3 regions of the Enterobacter cloacae complex sp. 385G4 genome follow, and region 3 is predicted to be linked to each of the others. Evidence: predicted binding sites of a transcription regulator. Region 3 holds the regulator's gene; each other region holds the start of a gene.
The links. The regulator LexA, encoded in region 3, represses DNA repair genes until DNA is damaged. The targets are predictions, from matches to a motif close to TNCTGTATGTACATACAGNA.
Positions count from the first base shown of each region.

Region 1: a site for LexA is predicted at 8,983-9,002, ahead of sbmC (DNA gyrase inhibitor SbmC). Genes of this name have one in related genera too.
Region 2: a site for LexA is predicted at 1,677-1,696, ahead of metR (HTH-type transcriptional regulator MetR). Genes of this name have one in related genera too.

Region 1 covers NZ_JBXWDD010000001.1:1,300,730-1,311,567, reverse strand. The annotation lists gene hisC (histidinol-phosphate transaminase) at 1-35, opposite strand, end outside; gene hisD (histidinol dehydrogenase) at 32-1,336, opposite strand; gene hisG (ATP phosphoribosyltransferase) at 1,342-2,241, opposite strand; His leader region at 2,287-2,410, opposite strand; gene hisL (his operon leader peptide) at 2,386-2,436, opposite strand; gene AC2FAJ_RS06485 (SDR family oxidoreductase) at 2,612-3,436, shown strand; gene AC2FAJ_RS06480 (LysR substrate-binding domain-containing protein) at 3,478-4,407, shown strand; gene yoeI (membrane protein YoeI) at 4,627-4,689, shown strand; gene plaP (putrescine/proton symporter PlaP) at 4,679-6,037, shown strand; gene sbcB (exodeoxyribonuclease I) at 6,097-7,533, opposite strand; gene dacD (serine-type D-Ala-D-Ala carboxypeptidase DacD) at 7,732-8,898, shown strand; gene sbmC (DNA gyrase inhibitor SbmC) at 9,018-9,491, shown strand; gene AC2FAJ_RS06450 (FUSC family protein) at 9,584-10,642, shown strand; gene AC2FAJ_RS06445 (DUF496 family protein) at 10,802-10,838, shown strand, end outside.
Region 2 covers NZ_JBXWDD010000013.1:20,490-31,327, forward strand. The annotation lists gene metE (5-methyltetrahydropteroyltriglutamate--homocysteine S-methyltransferase) at 1-1,612, opposite strand, end outside; gene metR (HTH-type transcriptional regulator MetR) at 1,728-2,681, shown strand; gene AC2FAJ_RS21390 (carboxylate/amino acid/amine transporter) at 2,569-3,468, opposite strand; gene yigL (sugar/pyridoxal phosphate phosphatase YigL) at 3,551-4,351, opposite strand; gene pldB (lysophospholipase L2) at 4,377-5,369, opposite strand; gene rhtB (homoserine/homoserine lactone efflux protein) at 5,481-6,101, shown strand; gene rhtC (threonine export protein RhtC) at 6,098-6,718, opposite strand; gene recQ (ATP-dependent DNA helicase RecQ) at 6,780-8,609, opposite strand; gene pldA (phospholipase A) at 8,700-9,569, opposite strand; gene yigI (acyl-CoA thioesterase YigI) at 9,732-10,199, shown strand; gene rarD (EamA family transporter RarD) at 10,251-10,838, shown strand, end outside.
Region 3 covers NZ_JBXWDD010000009.1:62,157-72,994, forward strand. The annotation lists gene AC2FAJ_RS19405 (conjugal transfer protein TraF) at 40-1,299, opposite strand; gene AC2FAJ_RS19410 (cupin domain-containing protein) at 1,525-2,013, opposite strand; gene zur (zinc uptake transcriptional repressor Zur) at 2,129-2,641, shown strand; gene AC2FAJ_RS19420 (CsbD family protein) at 2,689-2,898, opposite strand; partial or broken gene AC2FAJ_RS19425 (hypothetical protein) at 2,948-3,022, opposite strand; gene dinF (MATE family efflux transporter DinF) at 3,019-4,356, opposite strand; gene lexA (transcriptional repressor LexA) at 4,420-5,028, opposite strand; gene AC2FAJ_RS19440 (diacylglycerol kinase) at 5,137-5,505, opposite strand; gene plsB (glycerol-3-phosphate 1-O-acyltransferase PlsB) at 5,660-8,080, shown strand; gene gntU (gluconate transporter) at 8,187-9,527, opposite strand; gene gntK (gluconokinase) at 9,531-10,058, opposite strand; gene gntR (gluconate operon transcriptional repressor GntR) at 10,185-10,838, opposite strand, start outside.

The DNA.
Region 1 (10,838 bases), on a different contig from region 3:
CGGACATTTTCGCGGGCTAATTCTTCAATGTTCATGCTTGCTCCTTCAGGGCGGCAACGCGCAGCGTCACGGCGTTTTTGTGGGCGGTCAGACGCTCAGCGGCGGCCAGGGTTTCAATAGTAGAAGCCAGTGAAGCAAACCCCTCGCGGGACAGCTCCTGCACGGTCATGCGTTTCTGGAAATCCGCCAGGCCGAGGCTGGAACAGGTAGAGGTGTAGCCATACGTTGGCAGCACGTGGTTGGTGCCGGAGGCGTAATCCCCCGCGGACTCCGGTGACCAGTCGCCGAGGAACACCGAGCCCGCGCTGGTGATGCTGTCGACCAGATCGCGCGCGTTGCGGGTCTGAATAATCAGGTGCTCCGGGCCGTACTGGTTGGAGATGGCGATGCACTGCTCGAGATCGCGCGCCACAATCAGGCGGCTGGCCGCCAGCGCCTGACGTGCCGTGTCGGCGCGGGGCAGGTCGGCAAGCTGGCGTTCAACGGCTTCGCCCACGCGTTTCGCCATATCGGCATCCGGCGTCAGCAGGATGACCTGCGAGTCCGGGCCGTGTTCTGCCTGTGAAAGCAGGTCGGAGGCCACGAAGTCCGGCGTTGCGCCGCTGTCGGCAATGACCAGCACTTCAGACGGACCGGCAGGCATATCGATGGCAGCGCCGTCGAGACGCTGGCTGACCTGACGCTTGGCTTCGGTCACATACGCATTGCCCGGGCCAAAGATTTTGTCGACTTTAGGAATGGACTCTGTCCCGAACGCCAGGGCGGAAATCGCCTGTGCGCCGCCCACTTTATACACCGCCTGCACGCCGCAGAGTTTTGCCGCGTAGAGGATCTCATCGGCGATCGGTGGCGGCGAGCACAGCACTACTTTCTGGCATCCGGCGATACGCGCCGGCGTGGCGAGCATTAATACGGTCGAAAACAGCGGCGCTGAACCACCAGGGATATAAAGTCCCACTGACGCAACCGGGCGCGTCACCTGCTGGCAACGCACGCCGGGCAGGGTTTCCACATCCACGGTCTGCAACTTTTGCGCGGTGTGGAAGGTATCGATATTTTTCACCGCGACGGCCATCGCCTGCTTGATATCGTCACCGAGACGATTACTGGCATCAATGATTTCCTGCTCCGTAACCTGCAATGCGCCAACTTCCGTCTTATCAAACTTTGCACTGTATTCACGCAGCGCGTCATCGCCACGGGCTTTGACGTTATCCAGGATCTCCGCCACGGTGCGGGAGATGCTTTCAGAGGCGGAAATCGCCGGGCGCATCAGCAGCTCACGCTGCTGTGCGTCGCTACAGGTATTCCAGTCGATGATTGTGTTAAAGCTCATGGCCATTACTCCATCATCTTCTCAATTGGCAGCACCAGGATGGAGCTTGCGCCCAGCGCCTTCAGTTTTTCCATGGTTTCCCAGAACAGGGTTTCGCTGCTCACCATGTGCATCGCCACGCGCTGCTGATCGCCCGCCAGCGGCAGGATGGTTGGGCGCTCAGCGCCCGGCAGCAGGGCAATCACTTCATCCAGACGCTCGGTTGGGGCGTGCATCATGATGTATTTGGACTCACGCGCCTGAATCACGCCCTGAATACGGGTCAGCAGCTTGTCGATCAGCTGCTGTTTGGCGTCGGCCATCTCGCCGTCGCGCTGAATCAGGCACGCTTTAGAGCGGTAGATGACTTCCACTTCGCGCAGACCGTTCGCTTCCAGCGTCGCGCCGGTCGAGACGAGGTCACAGATGGCGTCCGCCAGACCCGCACGCGGTGCCACTTCAACGGAGCCGTTCAGCAGGCAGGATTTAAACTGCACGCCTTTCTGGTCAAGATAACGCTTCAACAGGTGAGGGTAAGAGGTGGCGATACGTTTGCCGTTCAGCGCGGCCGGGCCGTCCCACGCTTCATCAACCGGCGTGGCCAGCGACAGGCGGCAGCCGCCGAAGTCCAGACGACGCAGGGTGAAGTAACGCGGGTCTTCACCCTGCGCGCGGCGGGTCAGCAGCTCTTCTTCCAGCACGTTTTCACCGATGATGCCGAGGTCAACGACGCCGTCCATCACAAGGCCGGGAATATCGTCATCACGCACGCGCAGAATGTCGATGGGCATGTTTTCAGCCAGAGCAATCAGGCGCTGGGTGTGCAGGTTGATTTTAATCCCGCAGCGGGCCAACAGTTCGCGTGAATCGTCACTCAAACGGCCTGATTTTTGAATAGCTATGCGTAAACGTGAGTTATCTAACATTCTTTATTCCTCGTTAACCTGTTTTAACCTGTCTGAATTTGGTCCAAAAAAAAGCCCCCGGAAGAAGATCTTCCGGGGGCTTTTTCATGCGTTCATGCACCACTGGAAGATCCAAACGTCTTCCAGCACACATCGCCTGAAAGACTAGTCAGGATGATGGTGATGATGGTGGTGTTTAAATTGAACGCGTGTCATATAAATTCTCGATGAATGCTTATTCATTTGATGTCTTTTAACCTAAACCAGTTGTACGACATATTGCAAGGGCTTTTTTTGATCATTAATTCATTTCATATTGATGCTATGAATTGTGTGTTCTGCCGGGCTGGCGTAGCCTTATGAAAGACGAGTGAGAGTCAGGAGAATACGCATGAAAAAGGTCGCGATTGTCGGTTTAGGATGGCTGGGAATGCCGCTGGCGATGTCATTAGCCGCGAAAGGCTGGCAGGTGACCGGGAGCAAGACCACCCGGGATGGGGTCGAAGCGGCGCGCATGTGCGGTATTGATGGCGTTGAACTGCGTCTGGAGCCGGAGCTGGTGTGTGATGCGGACGATCTGGACACGCTGATGAACGTAGATGCGCTGGTGATTACGCTACCCGCACGGCGCAGTGGCCCGGGCGAATCATTCTACCTGCAGGCGATGCAGGAGATTGTCGACAGCGCGCTGGCGCATCACGTCCCGCGCATTATTTTTACCAGCTCGACGTCGGTTTATGGCGATGCTGAGGGCGTGGTGAAAGAGAGTTCCGAGCGCCGTCCCGTAACCGCGAGCGGTCAGGTTCTGAAAGAGCTGGAAGACTGGCTGCATAACCTTCCCGGCACGCAGGTCGATATCGTTCGTCTGGCGGGGCTGGTTGGCCCGGGGCGTCATCCGGGGCGCTTCTTTGCCGGTAAGACGGCACCAGACGGTCAGCATGGCGTGAATCTTGTGCATCTTGAAGATGTTATTGGCGCGATTGGGCTACTCTTACAGGCTCCAAAAGGCGGACACATCTATAATATATGTGCACCGTCTCATCCGGCGCGCAGCACGTTTTACCCGCTCATGGCACGCCAGCTTGGGTTGGCTCCGCCGGTTTTTGGTGAGGCAAAGAACGAAAGTAAAGGCAAAATTGTTGATGGCAATCGCATTTGCCATGAGCTGGGGTTGGAGTATCAGTATCCCGATCCGCTGGTGATGCCCATGGAATAAGCCCCGCAGCGGAGACAATCGCACACCAGAAGGGGGCGAGCATGAAACCGCTGCTGGATGTTCTTATTATTCTGGATGCACTGGAAAAAGAGGGGAGCTTTGCGGCTGCCTCGGCAAAGCTTTACAAAACCCCTTCGGCCCTGAGCTACACCGTTCAAAAACTGGAAAGCGATCTTAACATACAGATCCTCGATCGCTCCGGGCACCGCGCGCGGTTTACCCGCACCGGGCAGATGCTGCTGGAAAAAGGCCGTGACGTTCTTCATACCGTTCGCGAGCTGGAAAAGCAGGCCGTTAAGCTCCATCAGGGATGGGAGAATGAGCTGGTGATTGGCGTGGATGATACCTTTCCGTTTTCTCTACTGACGCCGCTCATTGAAGCGTTTTATCAGCATCACAGCGTCACCCGGCTGATTTTCATCAACGGCGTGCTGGGCGGCTCCTGGGATGCCTTAACCCAGGGCAGGGCGGACATTTTTGTCGGTGCCCTGCACGAGCCTCCCCAGTTGAGTGACTTTGGTTTTGCCCGCCTGGGCGTGCTGGAGCAGGTATTTGCCGTGGCGCCCCATCATCCGCTGGCTCAGGAGCCTGATCCTCTTAACCGTCGCGTTATTAAGGGGTACCGCGCGATAGTAGTCGGGGACAGCTCGCGCCCCGAATGTGCGGTTTCCTCGCAGCTGCTGGATGAGCAGGAGGCCATTACCGTTTTTGACTTTAAAACCAAGCTGGAGCTGCAAATTAGCGGCCTGGGCTGCGGCTATTTGCCGCGCTATCTGGCGCAGCGCTTTATTGATAGCGGTGCGCTTGTTGAAAAACAGGTGCTTGCGCAAAGCAGTAACGAATCGGTGTGGGTCGGCTGGAATGAACAAACCGCCGGGCTGGCCAGCGCCTGGTGGCGGGACGAAATTTTAGCAAATAGTGCTATCGCTGCAGTTTACTCTCAGGGGAGCGCCGAGAAATCAGCCAGTTAGAAAAAAGAAAATGACCCGGTGCGTTGCAAAGTATTGCCTTTTGTATCCGATGTGGGGCAAAATGCCGCCGCTGCAACCAAATGAATAATCGACGATATAAAAGGCGTCGGTTATTTTTTTTTGCATGTACGAAACGAAACTAAAAACCAAGAGGCCGGGCTTCGTACCGGATAGATATTTACTAAAATCCGACAGTTGTTGTCGCTGAGGAAGAAAGAAATGGGGCAATTTTTCGCTTACGTGGCGGTTATCACCGTAAAGGAGAATAACTATGTCGCATAACGCAACTCCAAACACCTCTCGCGTGGAATTACGTAAAACGCTTACGTTGATTCCGGTTGTTATGATGGGCCTTGCCTATATGCAACCGATGACGCTGTTCGATACATTCGGTATCGTATCGGGCCTCACTGACGGTCATGTGCCGACGGCTTACGGCTTTGCGCTGATTGCGATCCTCTTTACCGCGCTGAGCTACGGTAAACTGGTGCGTCGCTATCCGTCTGCAGGTTCCGCCTACACCTATGCCCAGAAATCCATCAGCCCGACGGTTGGCTTTATGGTGGGCTGGTCTTCGCTGCTCGACTACCTGTTCGCGCCGATGATCAACATTCTGCTGGCAAAAATCTATTTTGAAGCGCTGGTGCCATCGATTCCCTCGTGGATCTTCGTCGTGGCGCTGGTAGCCTTTATGACGGCCTTTAACCTGCGCAGCATCAAGTCCGTTGCCAACTTTAACTCCGTTATCGTTGTGCTTCAGGTTGTCCTGATTGCCGTGATTCTTGGCATGGTGATCTATGGCGTATTCCACGGCGAAGGCGCGGGCACCCTGGCGAGCAGCAAACCGTTCTGGTCTGGTGATGCGCATGTGATCCCGATGATTACCGGGGCGACGATTCTGTGCTTCTCCTTTACCGGTTTCGACGGGATTAGCAACCTGTCTGAGGAAACGAAGGATGCAGAGCGCGTGATCCCGCGTGCCATCTTCCTGACGGCGCTGATTGGCGGTCTGATCTTTATTTTCTCGACCTATTTCCTGCAGCTGTACTTCCCGGATATCTCGCGCTTCAAGGATCCGGATGCGTCTCAGCCGGAAATCATGCTCTATGTGGCGGGTAAAGCGTTCCAGGTCGGCGCGCTGATCTTCTCCACCATCACCGTACTGGCGTCCGGTATGGCCGCGCATGCAGGCGTTGCGCGTCTGATGTACGTAATGGGTCGTGATGGCGTATTCCCGAAAAGCTTCTTCGGCTACGTACATCCAACCTGGCGTACCCCGGCGATGAACATTATCCTTGTCGGTGCGATCGCGCTTCTGGCGATTAACTTTGATCTGGTGATGGCAACGGCGCTGATTAACTTCGGTGCGCTGGTGGCGTTCACCTTTGTTAACCTGTCGGTTATCTCTCAGTTCTGGATCCGTGAAAAGCGTAACAAGACGCTGAAAGATCACTTCCAGTATCTGTTCCTGCCGATGTGCGGTGCCCTGACCGTGGGCGCGCTGTGGGTTAACCTGGAAGAGAGCTCGATGGTGCTTGGCCTGATTTGGGCAGGTATCGGCCTGGTTTACCTGGCCTGCGTTACGAAGAGCTTCCGTAACCCGGTTCCTCAGTACGAAGACGTTGCTTAAGTCTTAACGTATCAAAAAAAAACCGGAGACCCTTGTCTCCGGTTTTTTTATATCTCACTTCAGACTATCTCTTGCGCGTACTGGAACAGGGCTTTTAACAGGATCTGTTTTTCTGCGTTGCCTTCATACTGGTTGTATAACGACTCAAGCTCCTGCGCGTAATGCTGCAGATACTCTGGCGTAAACACGTTTCGACGGTGTTGCAGCCAGCGCGCCTGTTCTGCTTCATCCAGCGTGCCGGGATAATTGCGCGCCCGGTAGTTAAACATCAGCTTTTCGATGCGCTTATCGGCGAAGGTGATGTCCAGCGCAGGTAAGTTACGCGGCTCGGTTTGCAGAACAATATTCATGGCTGCACGGTCGGCATCGCTGAAGAAGCCGTTGTAGAGCTGGGCATCCACGTTTTCGGACGGCACAAACGGCTCCGCCTCGGCAAAGATGGCGACCACTTTCTCGCGCACCTGCGGGTTATCGCGAAGCACTTTCAGGTTATCCAGGCAGTGTTGACGGTTAATGCCCAGCCTGTCGGCATCTTCCGGACGCAGCGTGTTCGCCTGCGCCAGCACCGGACATTTATTGATATGCACCAGCTTAACCGGCACCGCAGGCAGATCCCCGAGTTCATTTTTCGGGGTGTAAAGCCGTTCGCGCAGGGTATCGCTGTCAAGCTCCAGCAGCGGCGAAATATCGCCCGCCAGGTCCACCATGATAACCGCATTACGGTTATCCGGGTGCCACGCCAGCGGCGCAACCCAGCTGGTATTGCCGCGCCAGGCGCCAAACATGCCGGAGATATGCACCAGGGGCTTCATCTGCGGTACGTCGATAAGGGTCATGAGCTTCTGCTTGCTTCGGTGGCTCAGCAGATATTCAAACAGCCGGGGCTGTGCGGTTTTCACCAGCTTCGCCATGGCAATGGTGGCATAAACGTCTGCCATCGCATCGTGGGCATTGCTGTGCTCGATGCCGTTGGCGCGCGTCAGGTGTTCCAGCCGGAAGCTGGTCAGCCCTTCCTCATTTTCCGGCCAGTTAATGCCTTCAGGGCGCAGGGCATAACAGGCGCGCATGATGTCGAGCAGATCCCAGCGTGAATTGCGGTTCTGCCAGCTCCAGGCGTACGGATCGTAGAAGTTGCGATAGAAGATATTGCGCGTCACTTCATCATCGAAGCGGATGTTGTTGTAACCGACCACGCAGGTATTAGGCACGGTAAACAGATCGTGGATGCGGCGGGCGAACTCTGCCTCGTTAACGCCTTTTTCCCGCGCTTCCTGCGGGGTGATCCCGGTGACCATCACCGCGCCGGGCTGCGGCAGGTAATCATCCGCTGGCTTGCAGTAAAAGACCTCAGGCTCGCCGATGATGTTGAATTCGTCATCGGTACGGATGGCGGCAAACTGCGCCGGTCGGTCCAGCGCCGGATGCGTGCCAAAGGTTTCGTAGTCGTGGAATAAAAAAGTCGGGCGAGCGGCAGAGTCAGACACCAGTAATACCATCCTGTTAAAAAATGACGTCACTATGGTAAACGATCGTGCGGGTCAGACCGAATAAAAAGCGCCGCCGCGGCGCAAATTTGCGAGACCGCTTCCGCGTAAAACCTGCGTTCTGTCACATTTTTTTGCAATTAAGCCAGGTAACGACATCAGAACTCCCGTAAAAAGGTCATCGATTTTTAATGACCTGAGGATATACCGTTGAAACGCCGTCTGTTTATTGCTGTTTCTTTACTCGCTTCGAGTGTCTCATCTGCTTTTGCGGCCGAACCACTGGATTTTTCGCCGCAGCCTCCGGCCATCCAGGCTGGCTCCTGGGTGCTGATGGATTACACGACTGGTCAAATTTTAACGGCGGGCAACGAACATCAGCAACGTAACCCGGCGAGCCTCACCAAGCTGATGACGGGTTATGTGGTGGATCGGGCCATTGATAGCCACCGCATTACCCCGGATGACATCGTCACCGTAGGGCGTGACGCATGGGCAAAGGGCAACCCGGTTTTTGACGGTTCGTCGCTGATGTTCCTGAAAGAGGGCGATCGCGTCACCGTGCGTGACTTAAGCCGCGGTCTGATTGTCGATTCCGGCAACGATGCCTGCGTGGCGCTGGCCGATCACGTGGCTGGCGGGCAGCCGCAGTTTGTGAAGATGATGAACGACTACGTGCAGAAGCTGAACATGCGTGATACGCACTTTGAAACCGTCCACGGTCTGGACGCGCCGGGCCAGCACAGCTCGGCCTATGACCTGGCCGTGCTCTCCCGGGCCATCATTCACGGTGAGCCAGAGTTTTATCATATGTACAGCGAAAAGAGTCTCACCTGGAACGGCATCACCCAGCAAAACCGTAACGGCCTGCTGTGGGATAAAACCATGAACGTGGACGGCCTGAAAACGGGGCATACCTCAGGAGCAGGCTTTAACCTTATTGCCTCCGCGGTGGACGGTCAGCGTCGTTTGATTGCGGTGGTGATGGGAGCGGACAGCCCGAAAGGGCGCGAGGACCAGGCGCGTAAGCTACTGCACTGGGGACAACAGAACTTCGATACGGTGCAGATCCTGCATAACGGTAAAAAAGTGGGAACAGAGCGTATCTGGTACGGCGATAAAGAACAGGTGAAACTGGGCACCGACCAGGACTTCTGGCTGGCCCTGCCGAAAGCGGAAGTACCGAACATCAAAGCCAAATACGTGCTGGATAAAAAAGAGCTGGAAGCACCGATTGCCGCGCATCAGCGGGTCGGGGAGATCCAGCTCTATGACCGCGACAAAGTCGTGGCGCACTGGCCTCTGGTCACTCTGGAAGCCGTTGATAAGGGAGGCGTATTCTCACGCCTGAGCGATTATCTTCACCACACGCTTTAACCGCTGATGGGCAGACTGGCAGGGTTGCGAGTCTGCTCACATAATAAACACTCCTCGTTTGCCGATAATAGAAATCCTGCTTTATAGTGTATAAATATACAGTGCTAATCGGAGGCAGCATGGACTACAGCATCAAGCAGCAACAGAAACGTAAGATTGCGGGTTTTCATCTTGTTGGGCCGTGGGAAAAAACGGTCAAGCAGGGCTTTGAACAGCTGGTCATGTGGGTAGACGGGCGTCACATTGAGCCGCTGGAGTGGGTGGCGGTCTATTACGATAACCCCGATGAGGTTCCGGCAGAAAAACTGCGCTGCGATACGGCCGTTACCGTACCGGATGATTTCGTCATCCCGGAAAACAGCGAAGGGGTGATGATGACCGAAATCGCGGCCGGTGATTATGCCGTGGCGACGGCGCGCGTGGAAAACTACGACTTTGCAACCCCGTGGTATCAGTTCTTTAATTCCCTGCTGCAGGATAATAAATATCAGATGGTGCTTAAGCCCTGCTTTGAGCGCTATCTCAATGATGGCAACGCGGACGGCTACTGGGATATTGAAATGTTTATCGCGGTAGAGCACAAAACGGTTTAAGCCTGCTCAATGAAGGGTTTTTCAGCCGGGAGCGATCCGCCCGGCTGAAAACACAGTACAATTGTGATTTGCCGTGTTGCTGGAGAGCGGGTGTGCGTCCCGACAAATCATTAACCCCTTTTGAAATTCGCTTATATAAACATTACCGCGTGGTGCACGGGTGTCGCATCGCGCTGGCGTTCGTGTTGACCTTTGTACTGGTCAGGTTGCTGGATATACCGGAAGGAACGTGGCCGCTGATCACGCTGGTGGTGGTGATGGGGCCAATCTCATTTTGGGGAAACGTTGTCCCGCGCGCCTTCGAGCGAATAGGTGGTACCGTGCTTGGCTCTGCCCTGGGGCTGATTGCCCTGAAGCTTGAGCTCATCTCATTTCCAGTGATGCTGGCATGGTGCGGTGCCGCCATGTTCCTGTGCGGCTGGCTGGCGCTGGGCAAACGGCCTTATCAGGCGCTGCTGATTGGTATCACTCTCGCGGTCGTGGTCGGCGCGCCAGCAGGGGATATGACCACGGCGATGTGGCGAAGCGGGGACGTTATTCTGGGCTCGCTGCTCGCCATGCTGTTTACCGGCATCTGGCCGCAGCGGGCTTTTCTGCACTGGCGTATCCAGATGGCTAACTACGTCACGGCGTTTAACCGCGTCTACCAGGCGGGGTTTTCACCGAATCTGGTTGAGCGTCCCCGGCTGGAAAAGCATCTGCAAACCATCCTCAACGACGTGGTCAAAATGCGCGGCCTGATAGTACCAGCCAGTAAAGAGACCCATATTCAGAAAGCGATTTTCGAAGCTATCCAGACGGTCAGCCGCAATCTGGTGTGTATGCTTGAACTGCAAATCAACGCGCACTGGGCCACGCGTCCCAGCCATCTGTTGATGCTTAACGCCCAGACCCTCAAAGAGACGCAGATGATGACGCATCAGACCCTGCTGACCATCGCCCATGCGCTCTATGAAGGCAACCCGCAGCCCGTGCTGGCGAACAGCGAGCGGCTCAATGAAATCGTGGCGGAACTGAAGCAGTTAATCAACGAGCGGCAGGGCGATAACGTGGCGGAAACGCCCATTCACGGCTATGTCTGGCTGAGCCTGGAGCTGGCGCGACAGCTTGAGCTGCTATCGCACCTGATTTGTCGGGCGCTGCGCAAATAAAACGCGGATGTGACGCCTGCTGCTTCGATTCAGCAGCAATTGGGGTTATGATAGCTTTAAACGATATAGCCATTGTCATTCGCAGCCGCTGTCAGTAAGGTTATTGTTACAGCGGTTGCTTTAACGAATCCGAATCTCACATTATCAGGGGTGTAAAAAATGGAAACTATCAAGCCTTCGTTCCAGGATGTTCTGG
Region 2 (10,838 bases), on a different contig from region 3:
TCGCCCACTCCACCGTGATCGGTTCCGGGCGGCTGACGTCGCCAATGACCACCGGCGGCTTCACGCAGCGGGAGCCGTAGCTCTGTACCCAGCCGTTCTGGGTAAAGACGAAGCCGTCCAGGTGCTCACCGAAATATTCCACCATGTCGTTACGCTCGGCTTCACCGTGCACCAGCACGTCCAGCCCGAGGCGTTCCTGCTCGATAATCGCCTGCTTGATGTGTTCCGCAATGCCGGTGCGGTAGTGATTCGCATCCAAATTGCCCTTTTTGAAGTCCAGACGCAGGCCGCGGATCTCGGTAGTTTGCGGGAATGAACCGATGGTCGTGGTCGGCCATGCGGGCAGGTTGAAGCGGGCGCGCTGGGCTTCGGCACGTACCTCGTACGGGCTCTGACGCTGGCTGTCCCCGGCGGTGATGGCCGCCAGACGTTTTTCTACCGCCGGGTTGTGCACGCGAGCCGAGTGACGACGCGCCTGAATCGGTGCGCTCCAGTCGGTAATCGCCGCCGTGTCGCCGCTGTTGAGCGCGTCGCGCAGCAGTGCCAGCTCTTCACATTTTTGCAGGGCGAAGGCAAACCAGCTTTTCACTTCAGGGTCGAGACGGGTCTCCACGCTCAGATCGATCGGACTGTGCAGCAGCGAGCATGATGATGCCACCCACAGCTCGCGTTTGCCGACGATGTCTTTAATTTGGGCGTATTTCTCGGTCAGATCGGCGCGCCAGACGTTACGGCCGTTGACCAGACCGGCGGAGAGCAACCACTCCTCAGGCAGGCGCTTGTGCAGCTCTGCGACATCGTCCTTACCGTGAACCAGGTCAACGTGCAGGCCCTGAACCGGCAGCGCGGTGATAGTGTCGAGGTTCGGCGTCACGCCCTCGAAATAGGTGGTCAGCAGCAGCTTCACCTGGCCGGTGAGCGCGTCATACGCCGGTTTGAAGGCATCGAGCCACTCCTGCGGCAGCTCCAGCACCAGCGCGGGTTCGTCGATTTGCACCCACTGAATGCCGCGCTTGCCCAGCTCAATCAGCACCTGCTTATAGACCGGCAGAATATCGTTCAGCAGGCTGAGGCGGTCAAATTGTTCGCCCTTCACTTTACCCAGCCACAGGTAGGTTACCGGCCCCAGCAATACGGGCTTCACCTGGTGGCCCAGCGCCAGTGCTTCATCCACTTCGTCCAGAAGCTGCGTCCAGGCCAGCGTAAACTGCTGACCTTTGACGAACTCCGGCACCATATAGTGATAGTTGGTGTTAAACCACTTGGTCATTTCCGCCGCTGCCGCTGGCTCACCCGTTGGCGCGCGGCCACGGCCGATGCGGAACAGGGTGTCGATATCCACCGATCCATCTTTGTTCTGATGACGAGCCGGCACGTTGCCCAGCAGCAGGCTGGTCGTCAGAACATGGTCGTACCAGGCGAAATCGCCCACAGGCAGCAGGTCAATACCCGCCTGTTTTTGCTGATCCCAGTGACGGGCGCGCAGCTCCCGCCCCACCGCCAGGAGTTCTTCACGGGTGGCGTTGCCCGCCCAGTAGCTTTCTTGCGCTTTTTTCAGCTCGCGACGCAGGCCAACGCGAGGAAAACCGAGAGTGTGAGTGCGGATTGTCATGGTATGCCCCTTGTGAAATTTGTTATTTAGACGTCCAGATGTTTACACATCTATAATTGGCAGGTACTGTATATTCCTCAAGCGCAAAATGTTCATGGCGGAGTGAAGGACTTTCATGATCGAGATTAAACACCTGAAAACGCTACAAGCGTTGCGGAACTGCGGTTCGCTCGCGGCGGCGGCGGCCACGCTGCACCAGACCCAGTCCGCCCTTTCTCACCAGTTCAGCGATCTGGAACAACGCCTCGGATTTCGTCTTTTTGTGCGTAAGAGCCAGCCTTTGCGCTTTACGCCGCAGGGTGAAATTCTTCTTCAACTGGCGAATCAGGTACTGCCGCAGATCGCCAGCGCGCTGCAGGCGTGTAACGAGCCGCAGCAGACCAAACTGCGGATCGCCATTGAGTGCCACAGCTGTATTCAGTGGCTGACCCCCGCGCTTGAGAACTTTCGCCAGAAGTGGCCGCAGGTGGAGATGGACTTTAAATCCGGCGTGACGTTCGACCCGCAGCCCTCGCTCCAGCAGGGCGAGCTGGATCTGGTGATGACGTCCGACATCCTGCCGCGCAGCGGCCTGCACTATTCGCCGATGTTTGATTTTGAGGTGCGTCTGGTGCTGGCGCCGGACCATCCGCTGGCGGCCAAAACGCGCATTACGCCGGAAGATCTGGCGACAGAAACGCTGCTGATTTACCCGGTTCAGCGCAGCCGCCTGGATATCTGGCGTCATTTTCTGCAGCCGGCAGGCATCAGCCCTCAACTGAAAAGCGTGGATAACACCCTGCTGCTGATCCAGATGGTGGCGGCCAGCATGGGTATCGCGGCGCTGCCGCACTGGGTGGTTGAGAGCTTTGAACGCCAGGGTCTGGTGGTCACCAAAACCCTGGGGGAAGGACTGTGGAGCCGGTTGTACGCCGCCGTGCGCGATGGCGAGCAGCGTCAGCCGGTTACGGAGGCGTTTATTCGCTCAGCGCGGAACCACGCGTGCGACCATCTTCCGTTTGTGCGGAGCGCGGAGCGACCCAGCGGCGATGGACCCACAGTGAAGCCAGGATCACCGCCCCCCCAATAAGGAAGCTCGGCCAGTGCGGCTGTTCCTGCCAGATGGCAAGGTTCACCAGCAGCCCCGCCGGGACGTGCACGTTGTTCATGATCCCCAGCGTACCGGCGTCTACCTGCGTAGCGCCGTAGTTCCACATAAAGTACCCCAGCCCCGACGCCACCACGCCCAGCCAGACCAGAACGCTCCACTGCACGGTGGTGGTCGGCAGCTTTTGCGGGTTGCCGAGCATAAACCACGCCGCCACCGCGACGATCGCCGCACCCATATAGAACCACGCAAACGCGTTGTGCTGCGGCATCGGGCGGGTTTCCATCAGGCGCTTGTAGCCCACCATACCAATGGCAAAGCTGATGTTGGCAAGCTGGACGAACATCAGCCCTGTCCAGAAGTGATCGCTAACTTTGTCGTAGCGAATGATCGCCGCGCCAATAACCGCCAGCGCGGCGCTTAGCAGATATCCCCAGCGCAGACGGCGCCTGCTGAGCAGGTCGTAGATCAGGGTGATATAGAGCGGCGTCAGCACGGTAAAGAGCAGGAATTCGGAGACGGACAGGTAGACGTAAGCCCGGAAGCTGAACAGATACATGATGCCAAGCTGCATCGCCCCCACCAGCATGTACAGCAGAATGGTTTTCAGCGATTGCCCGCGCGTGCGCAGGAACGGCAGAAACACCAGCGCCGCCAGCCCCACGCGCATTAGCACCGAGAAGTAGCTGTCGACCGAACCGGCAAGGTATTCGCCAATCAGGCTAAAGGAGAAGGCCCACAGGATAGTGGTGATAATGAGTAGCGCCACAATGCTTGTCTCTCAGAAAGAAGGACAGGCATTGTAGCGAACTCTTTAGTTGACAACTGAACAATAAACAACCGAATGAAGATTATTCAAGGAACAGTTTGCGCAGGTATTTCGGTACCGCGTTGTCTGCGTTGGTGCCGATGACCTCCAGCTCCGGATGCAGATCCTTCAGGCGCTGGTGCGCGTTTTCCATGATGCAGCCTTTGCCCGCCATAGAGAGCATCTCGGCGTCGTTCATGCCGTCGCCAAAGGCGATACAGTCTTTAAGCGCGAAGCCCAGACGTTTCGCAACCGCTTCGAGCGCGTGACCTTTGGAAACGCCGCCCGCCATCACTTCCAGACAGGTCAGGGTAGAGAAGCTCACGTTGACGCGATCGCCCCAGCGGGCGTTGATCGCCTGCTCAAGCGGCAGCAGCTCTTCGTGGCTGTCGCAGGTGAAGAACACCTTGCTGATCCCCTCTGGATCCAGCAGGCACGGCTCATACAGGGAGTAGTTGAATACCGCTTCCTTGAAGAAACGCATTTCATCCGGGCGGTGGCGGTTCATGAACCATTCGTCGTCACGGTATACGTTGGTGACGATAGCCGGATTGTTATGCACCACGCCGAAGAGATCGGCAGCAATATCGCGATCCAGGTTATGGGTGAAGATCAGGTTGCCGTCGGTATCATGCACGCGCGCACCGTTGGAGGTGATCATGTACGACTTGATCTCCAGATTATCGCGGATCTGCCCCACGTCCACGTGGTGGCGGCCGGTAGCGAACACAAAGTTCACGCCACGGGCGGTCAGAAGCTTTAAGGTCTCTTTCGCATAAGGCGACAGGGTGTGGTCGGGGGAAAGCAGCGTGCCATCTAAATCAGATGCAACAACCTGGTACATAGGAAAATTTAACCTCAATAGAAAATCAGTTATGCCGGTCGAAAAACTCGACGATGGCGTTAAGCGCGACTGAGCGCATAGCGTCCTTTTCAAAAAGGATCTCATGGTACGCGCCGTTGATGACCAGCGGTTTACCCCCTTCACAAGGGTGACCGGCGGCAGCGCGCAGTTCACAATAGCGGTCATGCATGCGGTTATCCACCACACGCTCTTCCTCCGCCTGAATCAGAAGCGTCGGCGTGTCATCATCGCCTACGCCTGCCAGCACCTGCTCACCGGCCAGAATACCCTCACGCACCCAGTGCCAGGTCGGGCCGCCGACGCGCAAGCGCGGTTCATCGGCATAAAAGCGCAGGTTGCGGCGATAGCGCTGCCGACTGTGGGTTAAGACGTTGATGGCGAACGGCAATGCGCGCCAGCGTCCGGTTCCGATGGCATAGCCTTCACGAATGCGCTGATGGCCCTCAGCCCAGTCGAGAAGATGGCGCACCATCCAGTCGGGAAAACGAATGACAATACCGTACATCGGCGCGGTGAGCGCAATGGCGTCGCACTGGTGCTCATACCGCTGCAAAAACAGCGTCGAAATGGCGCCGCCCATGGAGTGCGCAAGGATGTACCGCTTGCGCCAGGGGCCGGGCTGAACTTCCTGCTGCCAGAACGCGGCAAAATCGTCGACATAATCGCTGAAGTGATCCACATGTCCGCGGTGCGTATCCGGCAGCATGCGCCCGGACAGCCCCTGTCCACGGTGGTCGATGATCAGCACGTCAAACCCCATGTTGACCAGGTCGTAGGCCAGTTCGGCATATTTAACGTAGCTTTCGATACGCCCGGGGCAGACCACGATCACCCGGTCATTTTTTTCATTGCGGAAGCGAACGAAGCGCACCGGGATGCCACCGACGCCCGTAAACTCGTCTTCCTCACGCTGCCGCCAGAAATCGGTCAGCGGCCCCATTGAGAAAGCAGCAAACGCGTTTTCTCGTGTTTCCCAGTCCTTTTTCTGCTGAAACATTGGGTTTCCACTCACGTAATCCAGGGAATATCGTTTTTTTTCGTCACTGGTCACAAAATGACTCAACAATAGCGTATTGTGGCATAAAAATAGACGGTTCGGGAGCTTCAAATGACCTTCGAGTGGTGGTTCGCCTACCTGCTGACATCAATCATCCTTAGCCTTTCACCCGGCTCTGGCGCCATTAACACTATGACCACCTCCATCAACCACGGCTATCGCGGTGCGGCGGCGTCCATTGCCGGTTTACAGACCGGGCTCGGCATTCATATTGTGCTGGTGGGGATTGGTCTGGGGACGCTGTTCTCTCGTTCGGTGCTGGCCTTTGAGGTACTGAAATGGGCCGGTGCGGCGTATCTGATTTGGCTCGGTATCCAGCAGTGGCGCGCGGCAGGCTCGATTGACCTGAATACGCTCTCCAGGACGCAAACGCGCGGCCATCTGTTTAAGCGCGCGGTGTTCGTGAACCTGACGAACCCGAAAAGCATTGTGTTCCTCGCCGCCCTTTTCCCACAGTTTATCGTGCCACATCAGCCTCAGGTCATGCAGTACGTGGTGCTGGGCGCGACCACCATTATTGTCGATATCATCGTGATGATTGGTTACGCGACGCTGGCGCAGCGGATAGCGGCGTGGATCAAAGGGCCTAAGCAGATGAAGGCCCTGAATAAAGTCTTTGGTTCGCTGTTTATGCTGGTTGGCGCGCTGCTTGCGTCAGCGCGTCATGCTTAGCGAGAGATGATGAGATGAATGCCGAAGCCGGCGAACAGCGCGCCGGCGAAGCCGTCGATCCACTTCGCGATGCGCTGATAGCCGCGGCGCATCGCCGGTAAGGCGAACAGGCTGGCAACAATAGTGAACCAGGCGAACGTCTCAACAACGATCAGCAGGAAGATCCCCCAGCGCGCGCCTGCGCCGACGCTGTCACCCACAAACAGCGAGAACACGGATCCGAAATAGATAATCGCTTTCGGGTTTGCCAGGTTAGTCAGGAGCCCTTTTACAAAGCTGCGGCCGCCCGTTGCCAGCTCTACCTTTGGCTCTTCCGGTTTTTTCTCTTCTTTCTTCAGCGCCCCGCGCAGCATCTGGTAGCCCATCCAGCACAGGTACAGCCCGCCGCCAACCATAATGATGTTATGCAGCCAGGCCATCTTCGCCAGGATCAGGTTCAGACCGAGCAGCGCGACCGCCGCCCAGACCATAACGCCCATGGTAATACCGAGCACGCCCATCATCGCCTCTTTGCGGGAGCGGCTGACGGCAGTTTGCGACACGAAGAAAAAGTCTGGGCCAGGGCTCATCAGCGCAACGATGTGCACTAACGCCACGGTGAGAAATAGCATTAACATAATTAGCTCGCGGGGAAATAATTCAGTGAGTCATCATCCTGGCACTTTTTCGCCCGGCTGACTACTCCTCATCATCACCATCGGCGTGAGAGCGGATAAGCGCCATAAACTCTTTACCGAAGCGCTCCAGCTTGCGCGTCCCCACGCCGTTAACGCTGAGCATTTCGCTGGCGCTGAGCGGCATCTGCTCGGCCATCTCTATCAGCGTCGCGTCGTTGAACACCACGTATGGCGGGATGTTCTCTTCGTCAGCGATAGCTTTACGCAGCTTGCGGAGCTTGGCAAACAGCTTGCGGTCATAGTTACCGCCGTAGGATTTCTGCATCACGCGCGGCTTGAGGGCGACCACGCGCGGCACGGCGAGCTTGAGCTCAACGTCACCGCGCAGCACCGGACGCGCTGCTTCGGTCAGCTGTAGCGCGGAGTGCTGGGCAATGTTCTGTGTGGCAAAGCCGAGGTGGATCAGCTGACGAATAATGCTGACCCAGTGCTCGTGGCTCTGGTCTTTACCGATGCCGTAAACCGGCAGCTTGTCGTGCCCCAAGTCGCGGATACGCTGGTTATTGGCACCGCGCAGCACTTCCACCACGTAGCCCATCCCGAAGCGTTGATTCACGCGGTAAATGGTCGAGAGCGCTTTGCGCGCGTCCATCAGACCATCGTACTGCTTTGGCGGATCGAGGCAGATATCGCAGTTGCCGCACGGCTCCTGTCGCCCTTCACCAAAGTAGTTGAGCAGCACCAGACGGCGGCAGGTTTGCGCTTCAGCGAAGGCACCCATCGCGTTGAGCTTGTGGCGCTCAATGTCCTGGAGTTGTCCCTGCGGCTTCTCTTCCAGACAGCGGCGCAGCCACGCCATATCGGCCGGATCGTAAAACAGCATCGCTTCCGCAGGCAGGCCGTCACGGCCGGCGCGGCCGGTCTCCTGATAGTAGGATTCGATATTGCGCGGAATGTCGAAATGCACCACAAAGCGCACGTTCGGCTTGTTGATGCCCATCCCGAACGCCACCGTCGCGACGACGATTTGCAGGTCGTCGCGCTGGAATTTCTCCTGCACGTCGGCGCGGATGTGGTTCTCCAGCCCGGCGTGATAGGCCGCGGCGCTAAAGCCGCGATTTTGCAGACGCGCGGCGGTGTCTTCCACCTTCGCACGGCTGTTGCAGTAGATGATGCCGGACTTGCCGCGCTGCTCCTGAACGTAGCGCAGGAGCTGGTCCAGCGGCTTGAATTTTTCCATCAGCATGTAGCGGATGTTCGGGCGGTCGAAGCTGCTGACCTGAATATACGGGTCGTTCAGCCCCAGCAGGCGAACAATGTCCAGACGCGTGGTGTCGTCCGCCGTGGCGGTAAGCGCCATAAACGGCAGTTCAGGGAAGCGCTGACGCAGCTGGCCGAGGGCAGCATATTCCGGACGGAAATCGTGTCCCCACTGGGAGATACAGTGCGCTTCATCCACCGCAAGCAGAACCGGATTCCAGTGCGCGAGATGGTCGAGGAAGTTATCCAGCATCAGGCGTTCCGGCGCGATATACAGCAGGCGGATCTGCCCGGTGCGGCACCCGGCCATCACCTCTTGCTGCTGCTCGCGGGTTTGGGTCGAGTTCAGGCAGGCCGCCGCCACGCCGTTGGCGAGCAGCTGGTCGACCTGGTCTTTCATCAGGGAAATGAGAGGCGATACCACGACCGTCAGGCCGTTAAGCACCAGCGCGGGCACCTGATAACAGAGGGATTTACCGCCGCCGGTCGGCATCACCACCAGGCAATCGCGGCCTTCCAGAACCGTTTCAATGATGGTTTCCTGGCCGGGGCGGAACTGCTGGTAGCCAAAGGTTTCATGCAAAACCTGTTTAGCCAGCGACTCCTGATTCAATACTTCCGCCTGCGCCACGTTAACCCCATTTGCGAAAAATAAAACAGGCGCTATTTTCAGCGCCTGAGAGAGAAACTTCAACGTTTAACGCAAAAACATTCGAGCAGCTTAGAGAATATCGTTCAGCATTACGCCCACGCCAACGCGAGTCTGATTGAAGTTGTAGTCGATCAGCGACTCGCCGTAGCCGCTATACACCTGGGTATAGAGACGCACGTGCTTCGTCACCGGGTAGCTCAGACCGAGCTCCGCACCGCCGTAGCCGGTGTTCCAGTTGTACTGGCCTTTCGCGCTCAGCACGGCATCACCAAGCTGGTAGCCGACCTTGAGCTGGTAGTAGCCCATATATTTGGTGATATCCGGGTTGTCATCGGTGCTGCCGAGCACATACCACGGCTTCACTTCCACCATCCAGTTACCGTTCTGCGCCATCAGGCGCGTATAGGCGCGGTTCCAGCTACGGGAGGTTGGATCGGAACGTCCGTTAGAATCATGGTTAAAGCCCACTTCGACGTCGCGCAGCGTCCAGCCAGCAAATTCATAGTCCGTTGCGAAGCCGAGGAAAAGCTGCGGCTCATAGTTGGTTTCACGGAACGGTGAAGATTCGCCGCTGTTGGAGAGCTGCCACCAGGATTTCTGCGTATAAGACGCGCCGAGCACCGAGTTTGGCCCCAGAATACCGCGCCAGAACGGGAACGCGAGGCTAAGCTGGAACTTCACCTCATCCTTACGCGCATTATCAGACCAGTTATAGGAGCTTATCGCTTCTTTGTTGAGATCGCTGGTTTGGGTATAAATCACGTAGTTCGTGTCATACGGGTAGAGCGTGAACGGATTGTCATGCTCCTGCAGCATATTGGCGATAATGCTGCCCTTAACGGCAGGTTTATCATGGACTTCTTTAATCGTCGCTTCCTGCGCATATGCTGTGAGGGGCAGCGCAACCGCCGCCAGTAACCAGGCCAGATACGTCCGCATCGGTGGTGTTCTCCTGCAAAGAGTAAAATTACCTGAATAGTTATGAGGCGAACATTCTACAGACTTCTGCGATAACTGCTGCATCCTCGTTTCTGAAAGTGGAATTCCTTATTGCTGAAGCATAAAATCAACATTTCATTAACAATAAGGATGTAATGTCTCATGTCAGCCATGCTTACCGCCGAAGAAGTGTTAAAACTCGTGGGCGAGATTTTTGTTTACCATATGCCGTTTAACCGTGCGCTGGGTCTTGAGCTGGAGCGTTACGAGAAAGAGTTTGCCCAGCTGAGTTTCAACAACCAGCCGATGATGGTGGGCAACTGGGCGCAAAGTATTCTGCACGGCGGGGTGATTGCCTCCGCGCTGGACGTGGCGGCAGGTCTGGTCTGCGTGGGCAGTACGCTGACGCGCCATGACACCATCAACGAAGATGAACTCCGCCAGCGTCTGGCGCGCATGGGCACCATTGATTTACGCGTCGACTATCTTCGCCCGGGGCGCGGAAACCGCTTTACCTGCACCAGCAGCCTGCTGCGTGCCGGGAATAAAGTTGCCGTTGCCCGCGTTGAGCTGCATAACGAGGAGCAGGTTTATATCGCCAGCGCAACCGCCACTTATATGGTGGGTTGAGGCGGCAAATTCGGGTAAAATTGATTCACTTTTTTGTCACGGATTTTCCCGATGGATGCTAAACAGACGCGGCAGGGCGTTTTACTCGCCCTTGCCGCTTATTTTATTTGGGGTATCGCCCCGGCGTATTTCAAATTTATCGCCTATGTTCCGGCCGACGAGATCCTCACTCACCGCGTCATCTGGTCGTTTTTCTTTATGATCGCGCTGATGAGCCTCAGCCGTCAGTGGTCCGGCGTCAAAACGCTGCTGCAAACCCCTAAAAAGGTCTTCCTGCTGGCGCTTTCTGCGGTGCTGATCGGCGGCAACTGGCTGCTGTTTATCTGGGCGGTGAATAACCACCACATGCTCGAAGCGAGCCTGGGGTACTTCATTAACCCGCTGGTGAATATCGTGCTGGGGATGATTTTCCTCGGCGAACGCTTCCGCCGGATGCAGTGGGTGGCGGTGATTCTCGCCTTCTGCGGCGTGCTGGTGCAGCTGTGGACCTTTGGATCGCTGCCGGTTATCGCCCTCGGTCTGGCGTTCAGCTTTGCTTTTTACGGCCTGGTACGTAAGAAAATTGCGGTGGAAGCGCAAACCGGGATGCTGTTTGAAACCCTGTGGCTGCTCCCGGTGGCGGCGATCTATCTGTTCGGT
Region 3 (10,838 bases):
CACAAAGAAAAGCCGGAGGCGCAGCGCCTCCGGTGTACTTTAGAACGTCATGCTCAGCTGAGCCCCTGCGCCCCAGGTTTCGTCCTCGCCATACAGGCCCATCAGGTCAACATGAACGGTATTGAACGGCGCGAAACCGACACCGCCGGTAAAGACGTTGCTGTCGTTCCCTTTCATATCCGCACGATAACCGGCACGCACCGCCAGCCAGCTCAGCGGAGTCACTTCAGCACCGACCCCAACATACTGCGACGTATCTTCGCTCTTAAAGCCTTTGGTTTCGGTCAGATCGCCATCGGCGGTCAGGGTCACTAGATCGTTGTGCCAGGCAGCGCCCGCGGTCACCAGAGGACGGATCTGGTAGGTGTCTTTATAGCTCACCACTTCCCCCGTACGCCCGTTGCGGATGCGGATATCTTTGGTGTCGATATCGCGCGACATCAGGTTTTGCCCGCTCACGCCGACCGTCCAGTTTTCGCCAAAATCAGCGGCAATACCGGCATCGACGTTAAAGCCGGTATCGTCTGTACGGTAGCGGCTATCGTTCCACTTATTACTGTCGTAATCGTAGATCGAGGTGGTGTAGTTATAGATCCAGCTTTTTTGCAGTTTTGGCGTCACGCCCACGGAAACCGGAACGCCGCCAAGGTCAAACTGGCGGGCAACGGCAATACCGTAGTCGGAGATAATCGCCGCCCGACCGGACGCCGTTGAGTTGAGGTTTTTAGTGATCTGGTCCGTGCCGTTCAGCGCAGCGTCCAGGGCAACGCCGGCAGCCACCAGATTGCTTCTTTGAATACCGCGCAGATAATCAATATCCTGCTGGTCGATAGACGAACTTACCCGGCCATGGGCGTACCCTTTCGCCATAAAGGCCACGGAAAGCACATCGTTAGGGATACTCACGGCAAGGCCTGCTCCTGCCGTCGCGCGAGCGGTTTTGCCCTTGAGATAGTCCAGCTCATCGGCCAGATCTTTGGCCGCGCCCTGGAACTGGTTGATGGAGCCTAAAGGATTAGTAATAACCTCGATTGGCGTAAGGTTATCAACCACATCCTTATAGTGATTGATTTTGTCGTTGATGGTATCAATCTCATCCTGAAGATTGTCCTCATCCGTTACCTGCACCCCAACGGACGGCAAAATAACCGTCACGTCATCGTCCGGTTTTGCCTTTGCCAGCAGCGCGGGGTTAATTAACGCCCCGCTACCATAATTGCCCGAAGCAACGCCGGTGCCCCCCATCGCGTCGCTACGTGATTCTGTCCAGGTATTGGCTGCTCCCGCCTGATTTGCCATAAACAAGGAGACAGCGATGCTAACCACCGAAAATTTAAAATGTTTTTTCACAGTATGCCCGTCTTATAGTCTGTTATGAAATAACCCCTGTCTGTTATCCCCCAAACAGGCGCGAACTATTGCTGTGAATAAAGATAAAAAGACCCGCTAATTCATTCCCTAAGTAAAACTTCCTTACGGCCTGTTGTAATTTGTGACGGCCCTCAATATTTATAGAAGAGGAAATTATTTTTTCCCAGGTTTTCCATCGTGCGGCCCAAAAAACTGTGGCGGATGGTCTACCCAGCGATCTTCCCGCGTGGCGGCATAAACTGGATTGAGCGGATAGTAGATGCGGTTGTGCTTCTTGTTGGCCTCCCCCACCACCAGTAGCCGAACCTCTTCCTCTGTGTTGTTGATAAAGGTGTGGCACACCCCCGTTCCGGCGGGAAAGCCCACGCTGTCTCCGGGTTCGAGTTTCCACAAATAACCATTAATCCAGGCTTCAGGATAGCCCTCAAGCACGTAGATAAACTCTTCTTCGTCACTTTCCGCATGGGGATAGGACGTCCGACGCCCCGGCGGTAAACGTTCATGATGAATGCCTATACGCCTGAGGCCCAGGCTGCGCGCCAGCGGCGATCCAATGGAAAAAAGCTCGTTACTGTCGGGGTAGGTGGCGTCATCTGGCCCTTCTACGTCGCGCCAGTGCTTGATACAGTCTGGTTTTTTCATGGTTACATTCCCGGTTTGCGATGCGTCAGGTATAGCACAGCCTGGCGGATATCGGTGTTTTTGCCAGAACATGATAAAGTGAGGGTTTTATTTCCCAGAACATCCGAGGTGCTAAATGGATAAGTCCACAAAAGAGCTGTTAGCGCAGGCCGAAAAGCTGTGCGCGCAACGCAATGTGCGCCTGACCCCGCAGCGCCTTGAAGTCTTGCGCCTGATGAGCCTGCAACAGGGGGCGATCAGCGCCTACGATCTGCTCGACCTGCTTCGCGAAAGCGAGCCGCAGGCTAAACCGCCCACGGTGTATCGCGCGCTGGATTTCCTGCTGGAACAAGGGTTTGTGCATAAAGTCGAATCCACAAACAGCTATGTCCTGTGCCATCTTTTCGATCAGCCAACGCATACATCGGCCATGTTTATCTGCGATCGTTGCGGCGTAGTGAAAGAAGAGGGAGCGGAAGGCGTAGAGGACATTATGCACACGCTGGCGGCAAAAATGGGTTTTGCCCTGCGTCATAACGTGATTGAAGCGCACGGGCTGTGTTCTGCATGCGTTGAGGTGGAAGCCTGTCGGCATCAGGATGCGTGTCAGCACGACCACACTATTCTGGTGAAGAAAAAGCCGCGTTAAGGACAAAAAAAAGGCGGCTTAGAGCCGCCTGTGTGGGTCATTCAGCGCTACCAGCGGTAGTCGTTACGGGTTTCCCAGTCTTTGACTTCGTTTTCCGCCTGATCTTTCGCGTAGCCGTAACGTTCCTGAATTTTACCGACAAGCTGATCGCGCTTGCCTTCAATGACGGTCATATCGTCATCAGTCAGCTTACCCCACTGTTCTTTCGCTTTACCTTTGAACTGCTTCCAGTTGCCGCCGATTTCGTCTTTATTCATCATCGTGTCCTCTTAGTTAAGCGTCGGGTCGTAACGTCCGTTACGTTCTTTTCTGCTGGACGTGATAATAATTGTAGTTGAGGATTCGGCAGTTGATTTCATATTCGGAATCTTTAACCGTCACGATATATCGTGACGGGAAGGAAGCCAGGTATTATTTTGCCAGTGGCGATGCCAGATAAAGGCAAGCGAGAGGCCGCGCAGGGAGAGAAAGACCGCAAGCGCCAGCCACAAACCGTGATTACCCAGCCACGGAAGCGTCAGCAGCGTCAAACCAAACCCCGCCGCCGCAACCGCCATACTGTTGCGCATTTCCGCTCCGCGCGTCGCACCGATAAACATGCCGTCCAGCAGATAACACCACACTCCCCCCACCGGCAAGATCACCTGCCAGACGATGTAGTGGTCCGCCAGTTCGCGTAAAGCCGGGATCGAAGTGAGTAATGCAATAATGTGACGGCCAAAACAGGCATAAATCAGTGCAAACGTCAGCGCGACCAGTCCCGCTTGTCGACAGGCTGCCCGCCAGACATCCCTAAGCTGGCCACTTTCCCGCGCGCCGTACGCCTGCCCGGAATGCGCCTCAACGGCGTAGGCGAAGCCGTCCAGCGCGTAGGCGGTAAACGTCAGCAATGTCATCAGGACCGCATTCACCGCGACGATCTCAGGCCCAAGACGGGCACCAAAAACCGTCAATGCGCCAAAACAGAGTTGTAGCAGAAGCGAGCGCAGCATGATGTCACGGTTGAGCGCCAGCAGTTTACGGATATTGCCGCGCCATGCGGTTTTCAGCATTACGAGGGATATCCCGCGCAGGGCCAGCACGCGCCAGACCATCCACAGCCCAATGAGTAAGGTTCCGTATTCGGCAATCGCCGTCGCCAGTGCCGCCCCGCGCACGTCCATATGCAGGCCCATCACCAGCCAGAGATCGAGCACAATGTTGAGAAGGTTTCCCACGACCAGCAAAATCACTGGCGCACGGGCGTATTGCACACCCAGTAACCACCCCAGCAGAACCAGGTTTGCCAGCGAAGCGGGCGCGCTGAGCCAGCGGATTTCCAGGAAGCGACGCGCCTGCTCCAGTACCGCCTCGCTGCCACCAACGACATGGAGCGCAAGGTCTATCAGGGGCGTGCGCAGTAAAACAATGAGCGCCCCCGCGCCAAGCGCCAGGATCAGCGGCTGCACCAGCGCACGCGCCAGACGTAACGGATCTTTCGCACCATACGCCTGTGCCGTGAGCCCGGTAGTACTCATACGCAAAAAGAGCAGCAGCATAAACAGGAAGCTGGTTGCCGTCGCGCCAATCGCCACGCCGCCAAGATAAACAGGGGAATCGAGATGACCAATAACGGCCGTATCGACCAGACCCAGCAAGGGCACGGTGATATTGGAGAAAATCATCGGCAGGGCAAGACGCCACAATGCCTTATCAGATGCCGTCAGCAGTGACATGAGAGATACCGGGAAGGGTAAATGAAGCAGGCTACAGCGGAAGCGTAGCCTGTCAGGAAGAGATTACAGCCATTCGCCGTTACGAATCACGCCAACAGCCAGACCTTCAATAGAGAAGCTCTGTTCGCGGAGGTCGACCACAATCGGGGTGAACTCGTTGTTTTCGGGCAACAGCTGAACGGTGTTACCCTGTTTTTTCAGGCGCTTAACGGTCACTTCGTCATCAATGCGCGCAACCACCACCTGGCCGTTTCGCACATCCTGCGTTTTGTGAACGGCCAGAAGGTCGCCATCAAGAATGCCGATGTCTTTCATCGACATCCCGCTAACGCGCAGCAGAAAATCAGCGCTCGGCTTGAACATACCAGGATCGACCTGGTAGTGACCTTCAATATGCTGTTGTGCCAGCAGCGGTTCACCTGCGGCAACGCGGCCTATCAGCGGAATGCCCGTCTCTTCTTCCACCAGCAGGCGGATACCACGCGACGCGCCTGACACAATCTCAATCACACCCTTACGCGCCAGCGCTTTCAGGTGTTCCTCGGCAGCATTCGGAGAACGGAAACCCAGACGCTGCGCGATTTCCGCACGCGTGGGTGGCATACCCGTCTGGCCGATATGATCCCGAATGAGATCAAACACCTCTTGCTGCCTGGTCGTTAATGCTTTCATTCCGCCCCCTGGGTGTATATACAGTTATGCTGTGAGTATATACAGTCAAAGGCGATTTTGGAACCAAAAACTGCACAAAAAACCAGGGACTTAATTATTCCTCGAGCATCATCGGAAATGTGACCAAAGCAGCGTGACCCAGGTAATGGCTGCGGTGATAATCGCCAGCAGGACAGCGGCGGAGCCCATATCTTTCGCGCGGCCAGAGAGCTCGTGAAAATCAGAGCCGATTCGATCGACCACGGCCTCAATAGCGCTATTGAGAATTTCCACTATCATCACCAGAAGTACGGAACCGATGAGAAGCACGCGGGTAATGGCATCTACATCAAGGAAACAGGCGATGATAACCGCGACGATAGCGGCGACACCTTCCTGGCGAAAAGCAGCTTCATTGACCCACGCGGCACGGAAACCTTTCCATGAATAGCCGGCGGCTTTGATGATACGCGTCAACCCAGTGGTATTATTGGCCATTAAAAGAACCTTTTTTAAAAAAGAGCGTCAGTAACAGGAGCTGCAGCGCGTTTCGCTGCCGCCTGAAGTATGACGGGTAACAACAGAAATTTTGCGCGCTTTCTGTTATCCTTGCGCCGCAATTGCATTATTAACCAGAGGCTTTACATCGTTTATGTCCGGCTGGCCACGAATTTACTACAAATTACTTAATTTACCATTAAGCATACTGGTAAAAAGCAAGTCTATCCCAGCAGAACCCGCGCTGGAACTGGGGCTCGATACGTCGCGCCCTATTATGTACGTTTTGCCTTATAACTCTAAGGCAGACCTGCTAACGCTCCGTGCCCAGTGTCTGGCGCATGATTTACCCGATCCGCTTGAACCACTGGAAGTTGACGGCACTTTGCTGCCGCGCTACGTGTTCATTCACGGCGGGCCGCGCGTGTTTACCTATTACACACCGAAAGAAGAGTCCATCAAGCTGTTCCACGACTATCTCGACCTGCACCGCAGCAATCCTGACCTGGATGTGCAGATGGTGCCGGTATCGGTGATGTTTGGTCGCCGTCCGGGCCGCGAAAAAGGCGAAGAGAACCCGCCGCTGCGCATGCTTAACGGCATTCAGAAGTTCTTCGCGGTCTCCTGGCTGGGACGCGACAGCTTTGTGCGCTTCTCCCCTTCCGTCTCCCTTCGCCGAATGGCGGACGAGCACGGCACTGACAAGATCATCGCGCAAAAACTGGCGCGCGTGGCGCGTATGCACTTCGCCCGTCAGCGCCTGGCGGCCGTAGGGCCACGTCTTCCGGCGCGTCAGGACCTGTTCAACAAGCTGCTGGCCTCCAAAGCGATCGCCCGCGCCGTTGAAGACGAAGCGCGCAGCAAGAAAATTTCCCATGAGAAAGCCCAGCAGAATGCCATTGCGCTGATGGAAGAGATTGCCGCGAACTTCTCCTACGAGATGATTCGCCTGTCCGATCGTATTCTCGGCTTTACCTGGAACCGCCTGTATCAGGGCATCAACGTGCATAACGCTGAGCGTGTACGTCAGCTGGCGCACGATGGTCATGAGATTGTCTATGTCCCCTGCCACCGCAGCCACATGGACTACCTGCTTCTCTCCTACGTGCTCTATCACCAGGGACTGGTACCGCCGCACATTGCCGCCGGTATTAACCTGAACTTCTGGCCAGCAGGCCCGATTTTCCGCCGCCTGGGTGCGTTCTTTATTCGTCGTACCTTCAAGGGCAACAAGCTCTACTCCACCGTGTTCCGCGAGTATCTCGGCGAGCTGTTCAGCCGCGGCTACTCCGTAGAGTACTTCGTGGAGGGCGGGCGCTCCCGTACCGGTCGTCTGCTCGATCCGAAGACCGGCACGCTGTCGATGACCATTCAGGCGATGCTGCGCGGCGGTACGCGTCCAATCACGCTTGTGCCAATTTACATTGGCTATGAGCACGTGATGGAAGTGGGCACGTACGCCAAAGAACTGCGCGGCGCGACCAAAGAGAAAGAGAGCCTGCCGCAGATGCTGCGCGGCCTGAGCAAGTTACGCAACCTGGGTCAGGGCTACGTAAACTTTGGCGAGCCGATGCCGCTGATGACGTATCTGAACCATCATGTTCCGGATTGGCGCGAGTCTATCGATCCTATCGAAGCGGTGCGTCCGGCCTGGCTGACGCCAACGGTGAACGGTATCGCGTCCGAGCTGATGGTGCGCATTAACAACGCCGGTGCGGCCAATGCGATGAACCTGTGCTGTACGGCGCTGCTTGCTTCACGTCAGCGTTCCCTGACCCGTGAACAGCTCACGGAGCAGCTGGACTGCTATCTGGACATGATGCGCAACGTGCCGTACTCGGTTGATTCGACAGCCCCTTCTGCTACCGCCAGCGAGCTTATCGATCACGCGCTGCAGATGAATAAGTTCGAAGTCGAGAAAGATACGATCGGCGATATCATCATTCTGCCGCGCGAGCAGGCCGTACTGATGACGTACTACCGCAACAACATCGCTCATATGCTAATGCTGCCGTCGCTCATGGCGGCCATTATCACCCAGCATCGCCGTATTTCACGTCAGGAGCTGTTGCGCCACGTTGAGACGCTCTACCCGATGCTTAAAGCGGAGCTATTCCTGCGCTGGAGCAAGGAAGAGCTGGCCGTTGAGCTGGATAAACTGACGGAAGAGCTGCGCCGTCAGGGGCTGATCACCGTTGCGAACGACGAGCTGCACATCAATCCGTCACGCTCCCGTACCCTGCAACTGCTGGCGGCCGGTGCGCGCGAAACGCTGCAGCGCTACGCCATTACGTTCTGGCTGCTGAGCGCGAACCCGTCCATCAACCGCGGCACGCTGGAGAAAGAGAGCCGGACGCTGGCGCAGCGCCTGTCCGTTCTGCACGGCATTAACGCCCCGGAATTCTTCGACAAAGCGGTCTTCAGCTCGCTGGTGCTGACGCTGCGTGACGAAGGCTTCATCAGCGATACGGGCGATGCCGAGCCGGAAGAGACGCTGAAGGTTTACCAGATGCTGGCTGAACTGATTACCTCGGATGTGCGCTTGACGATTGAGAGCGCCACGCAGGGCGAGTAACACAATGCCGGGTTATGGCCCGGCCTGATGCCCTGGATAATAAAAAAGGCCCGGTAAGCGCTAACGCTACCGGGCCTTAGTTTTGAGCCTTGTTAAATCACCGCATTCAGCTCAGCAGCGTAAAGGCAATCATCCCGACAATGGCCCCGGTGGTGCCGAGGATGGTTTCCATCAGCGTCCAGGTTTTCAGGGTTTGCGCTTCGGTGGCGCCAGTAAACTTGCCGAACAGCCAGAAGCCAGCGTCGTTAACGTGAGAGACCACAATTGACCCGCCCGCGATGCAGATAGACAGCGCGGCCATCTGGGCACCGGAGTAGTTGAGCTGTTCAATCACCGGCATCACCAGACCCACGGCGGTTAAGCACGCCACGGTGGCGGAACCCTGAATGATACGCACCGCCGCAGCCAGCACGAAGCAGGTTACCGCAATCGGCAGGCCCATTCCGGTCAGTGCTTCACCCAGAGCCGGGCCCACGCCGGAATCCACCAGCACCTGTTTGAACACGCCGCCGGCACCGATCACCAGCAGGATAATACCCGCAGGCTGCAGCGCGGCACCACAGATCTCCATCACGCGGTCTTTCGGCATACCCTGGCGCATCGCCAGGCCGTAAATCGCCACCAGACACGCCACCAGAATCGCCGTAAACGGGTGACCGATGAACTCAAACCATTCGTACGCGGTAGAACCGACCGGCACAAAGCGCGCGGCAATGGTTTTCAGACCCACCAGCACCAGCGGGAGCAGGATCAAAGAAAGGCTAAAGCCGAATGACGGCATTTTGCCTTCGCCCAGGTGCGGCTCGGAGATGTCGTCCGGGATGTGCAACTCGACGTAGCGGCTGATGAAATTGCCCCACAGCGGCCCGGCGATAATCATCCCCGGGATGGCCGCACACAGGCCAATCAGGATCATCCAGCCAAAATCGGCGTGCATCTGGGAGGCCAGCAGCATCGGCGCCGGCCCTGGCAGCAGAAACGCCGCAGCCGCCGCCACGCCCGCAAACAGCGGAATGACCAGCTTCACGAGGTTAGTGCCGGTATGGCGCGCCATGGAGAAGGCGACGCTGATGAGCAGCACCACCGCCACTTCGAAGAACAGCGGCAGTGCGCAAATCAGACCGGCCAGGCCAATCGCGTAGTGCGCGCGGCTGTGCCCGAAGGATTTGAGCATTTTGACGGCAATCTGGTCGACCGCGCCCGTCTCATGCAGAATCTTGCCAAACATCGCGCCCAGCGCGACCACAATCGCCAGGAAGCCCAGCGTGCCTCCCATCCCTTTTTCCATCGTCGCGGCGATCTTGTCGAGCGGCATACCGGAAAAGAGACCTGCACCAATAGAAACCACCATCAAAGCAACGAAGGCGTGCATACGCGCCTTCATCACTAAAAACAGCAGCAGCAATACCGAACCCACTGCTGTCAAAACTAGCGTTAATGTACTCAAAACTTACTGCCTTTTGTTAATGACCTCGATGGTGCTGGCTACAACACCTTCCAGCGGCTGATCGATATCAACCACTAAGACGTCTTTTTCATCTTCACCCGGCTCCTGAAGCGCTTCGAACTGCGTCACCAGCATCTGGGTTTTAAAGAAGTGGCCTTTACGCGCTTTCAGACGGCTTTCAATCACCCCGAAATCGCCTTTCAGGTAGATGAACGAGAGGTTCGGATTGCCGTCGCGCAGCAGGTCGCGGTAGTTTTTTTTCAGCGCGGAGCAGACGATCAGGGAAACTTTGTTGGTGCGCTGCATCGCGAACGCGGCGTCATTCAGCGCCTGCAACCACGGTTTGCGGTCGTCATCGTTCAGCGGTTCGCCGGAGGCCATTTTCATGATGTTGCTGCGCGGATGGAGGAAGTCACCATCAAGAAACGCAGCCTGAAGTTGATGCGCCACTTCGCTCGCCACGGCAGATTTACCGCTACCGGACACGCCCATCAGGACGTAAACGTGGTGATCGTGATTAGTCGTGCTCAAAGGGTGTCCCTCAGTCAATTGTTACGGGTAACAGTTATCGGTAACATTGTCCTGCCGGGGCAAAAGAGAAGCAATATCCAAACGTGCGCGAAGTGAATAAGTGTGAGCTACTTCAAATTTGTCAGTTCAAATAGATCCACCCGGTGACAAGGTGAAACCTAAATCTAACATTTTAGGGGTAACCGTCTCTCCACGAATGCGCGCCAGCAGGCGTTCTGCGCCAATGCGGCCCATGCGTTCACGCGGTGTCAGAACGCTCGCCAGACGCGGCTCCATCACCTGACCAATATCGTGGCCGTGGAAGCCGGCAATCGCCATATCCTCAGGGATCTTCAACCCCAGACGCTGGCATTCGAACGCTGCACCGACCGCAAGGTCATCGTTGGTACAGAAAATACCGTCCAGTTGCGGATACTCGCGTCGTGCCTGACGCATCAGCTCAATACCCGAGGTGTAAGATGAGGACTGCTCAACCATCACGCTGTACGGGGTTAAATTTGCGTCGAGCATCGCCTGCTCGTATCCCTTCTGTTTGATGATAGTACGTTCATCAAGACGCGCACCCAGATAGGCAATATGACGATGACCGCGGGCGATGATCGCCGCTGTCATCTGACGAGCCGCTTCAAAGTTATCGAACCCAACGGCGATGTCGAGGCATGGCGACTGGCTGTCCATGAGTTCCACCACCGGAATACCGGCGACTTCAATCATTTTGAGCGTGCGGGCAGTGTGGGTACGTTCGGTTAAAATCAGGCCGTCAATGTTCCAGGAAAGCAT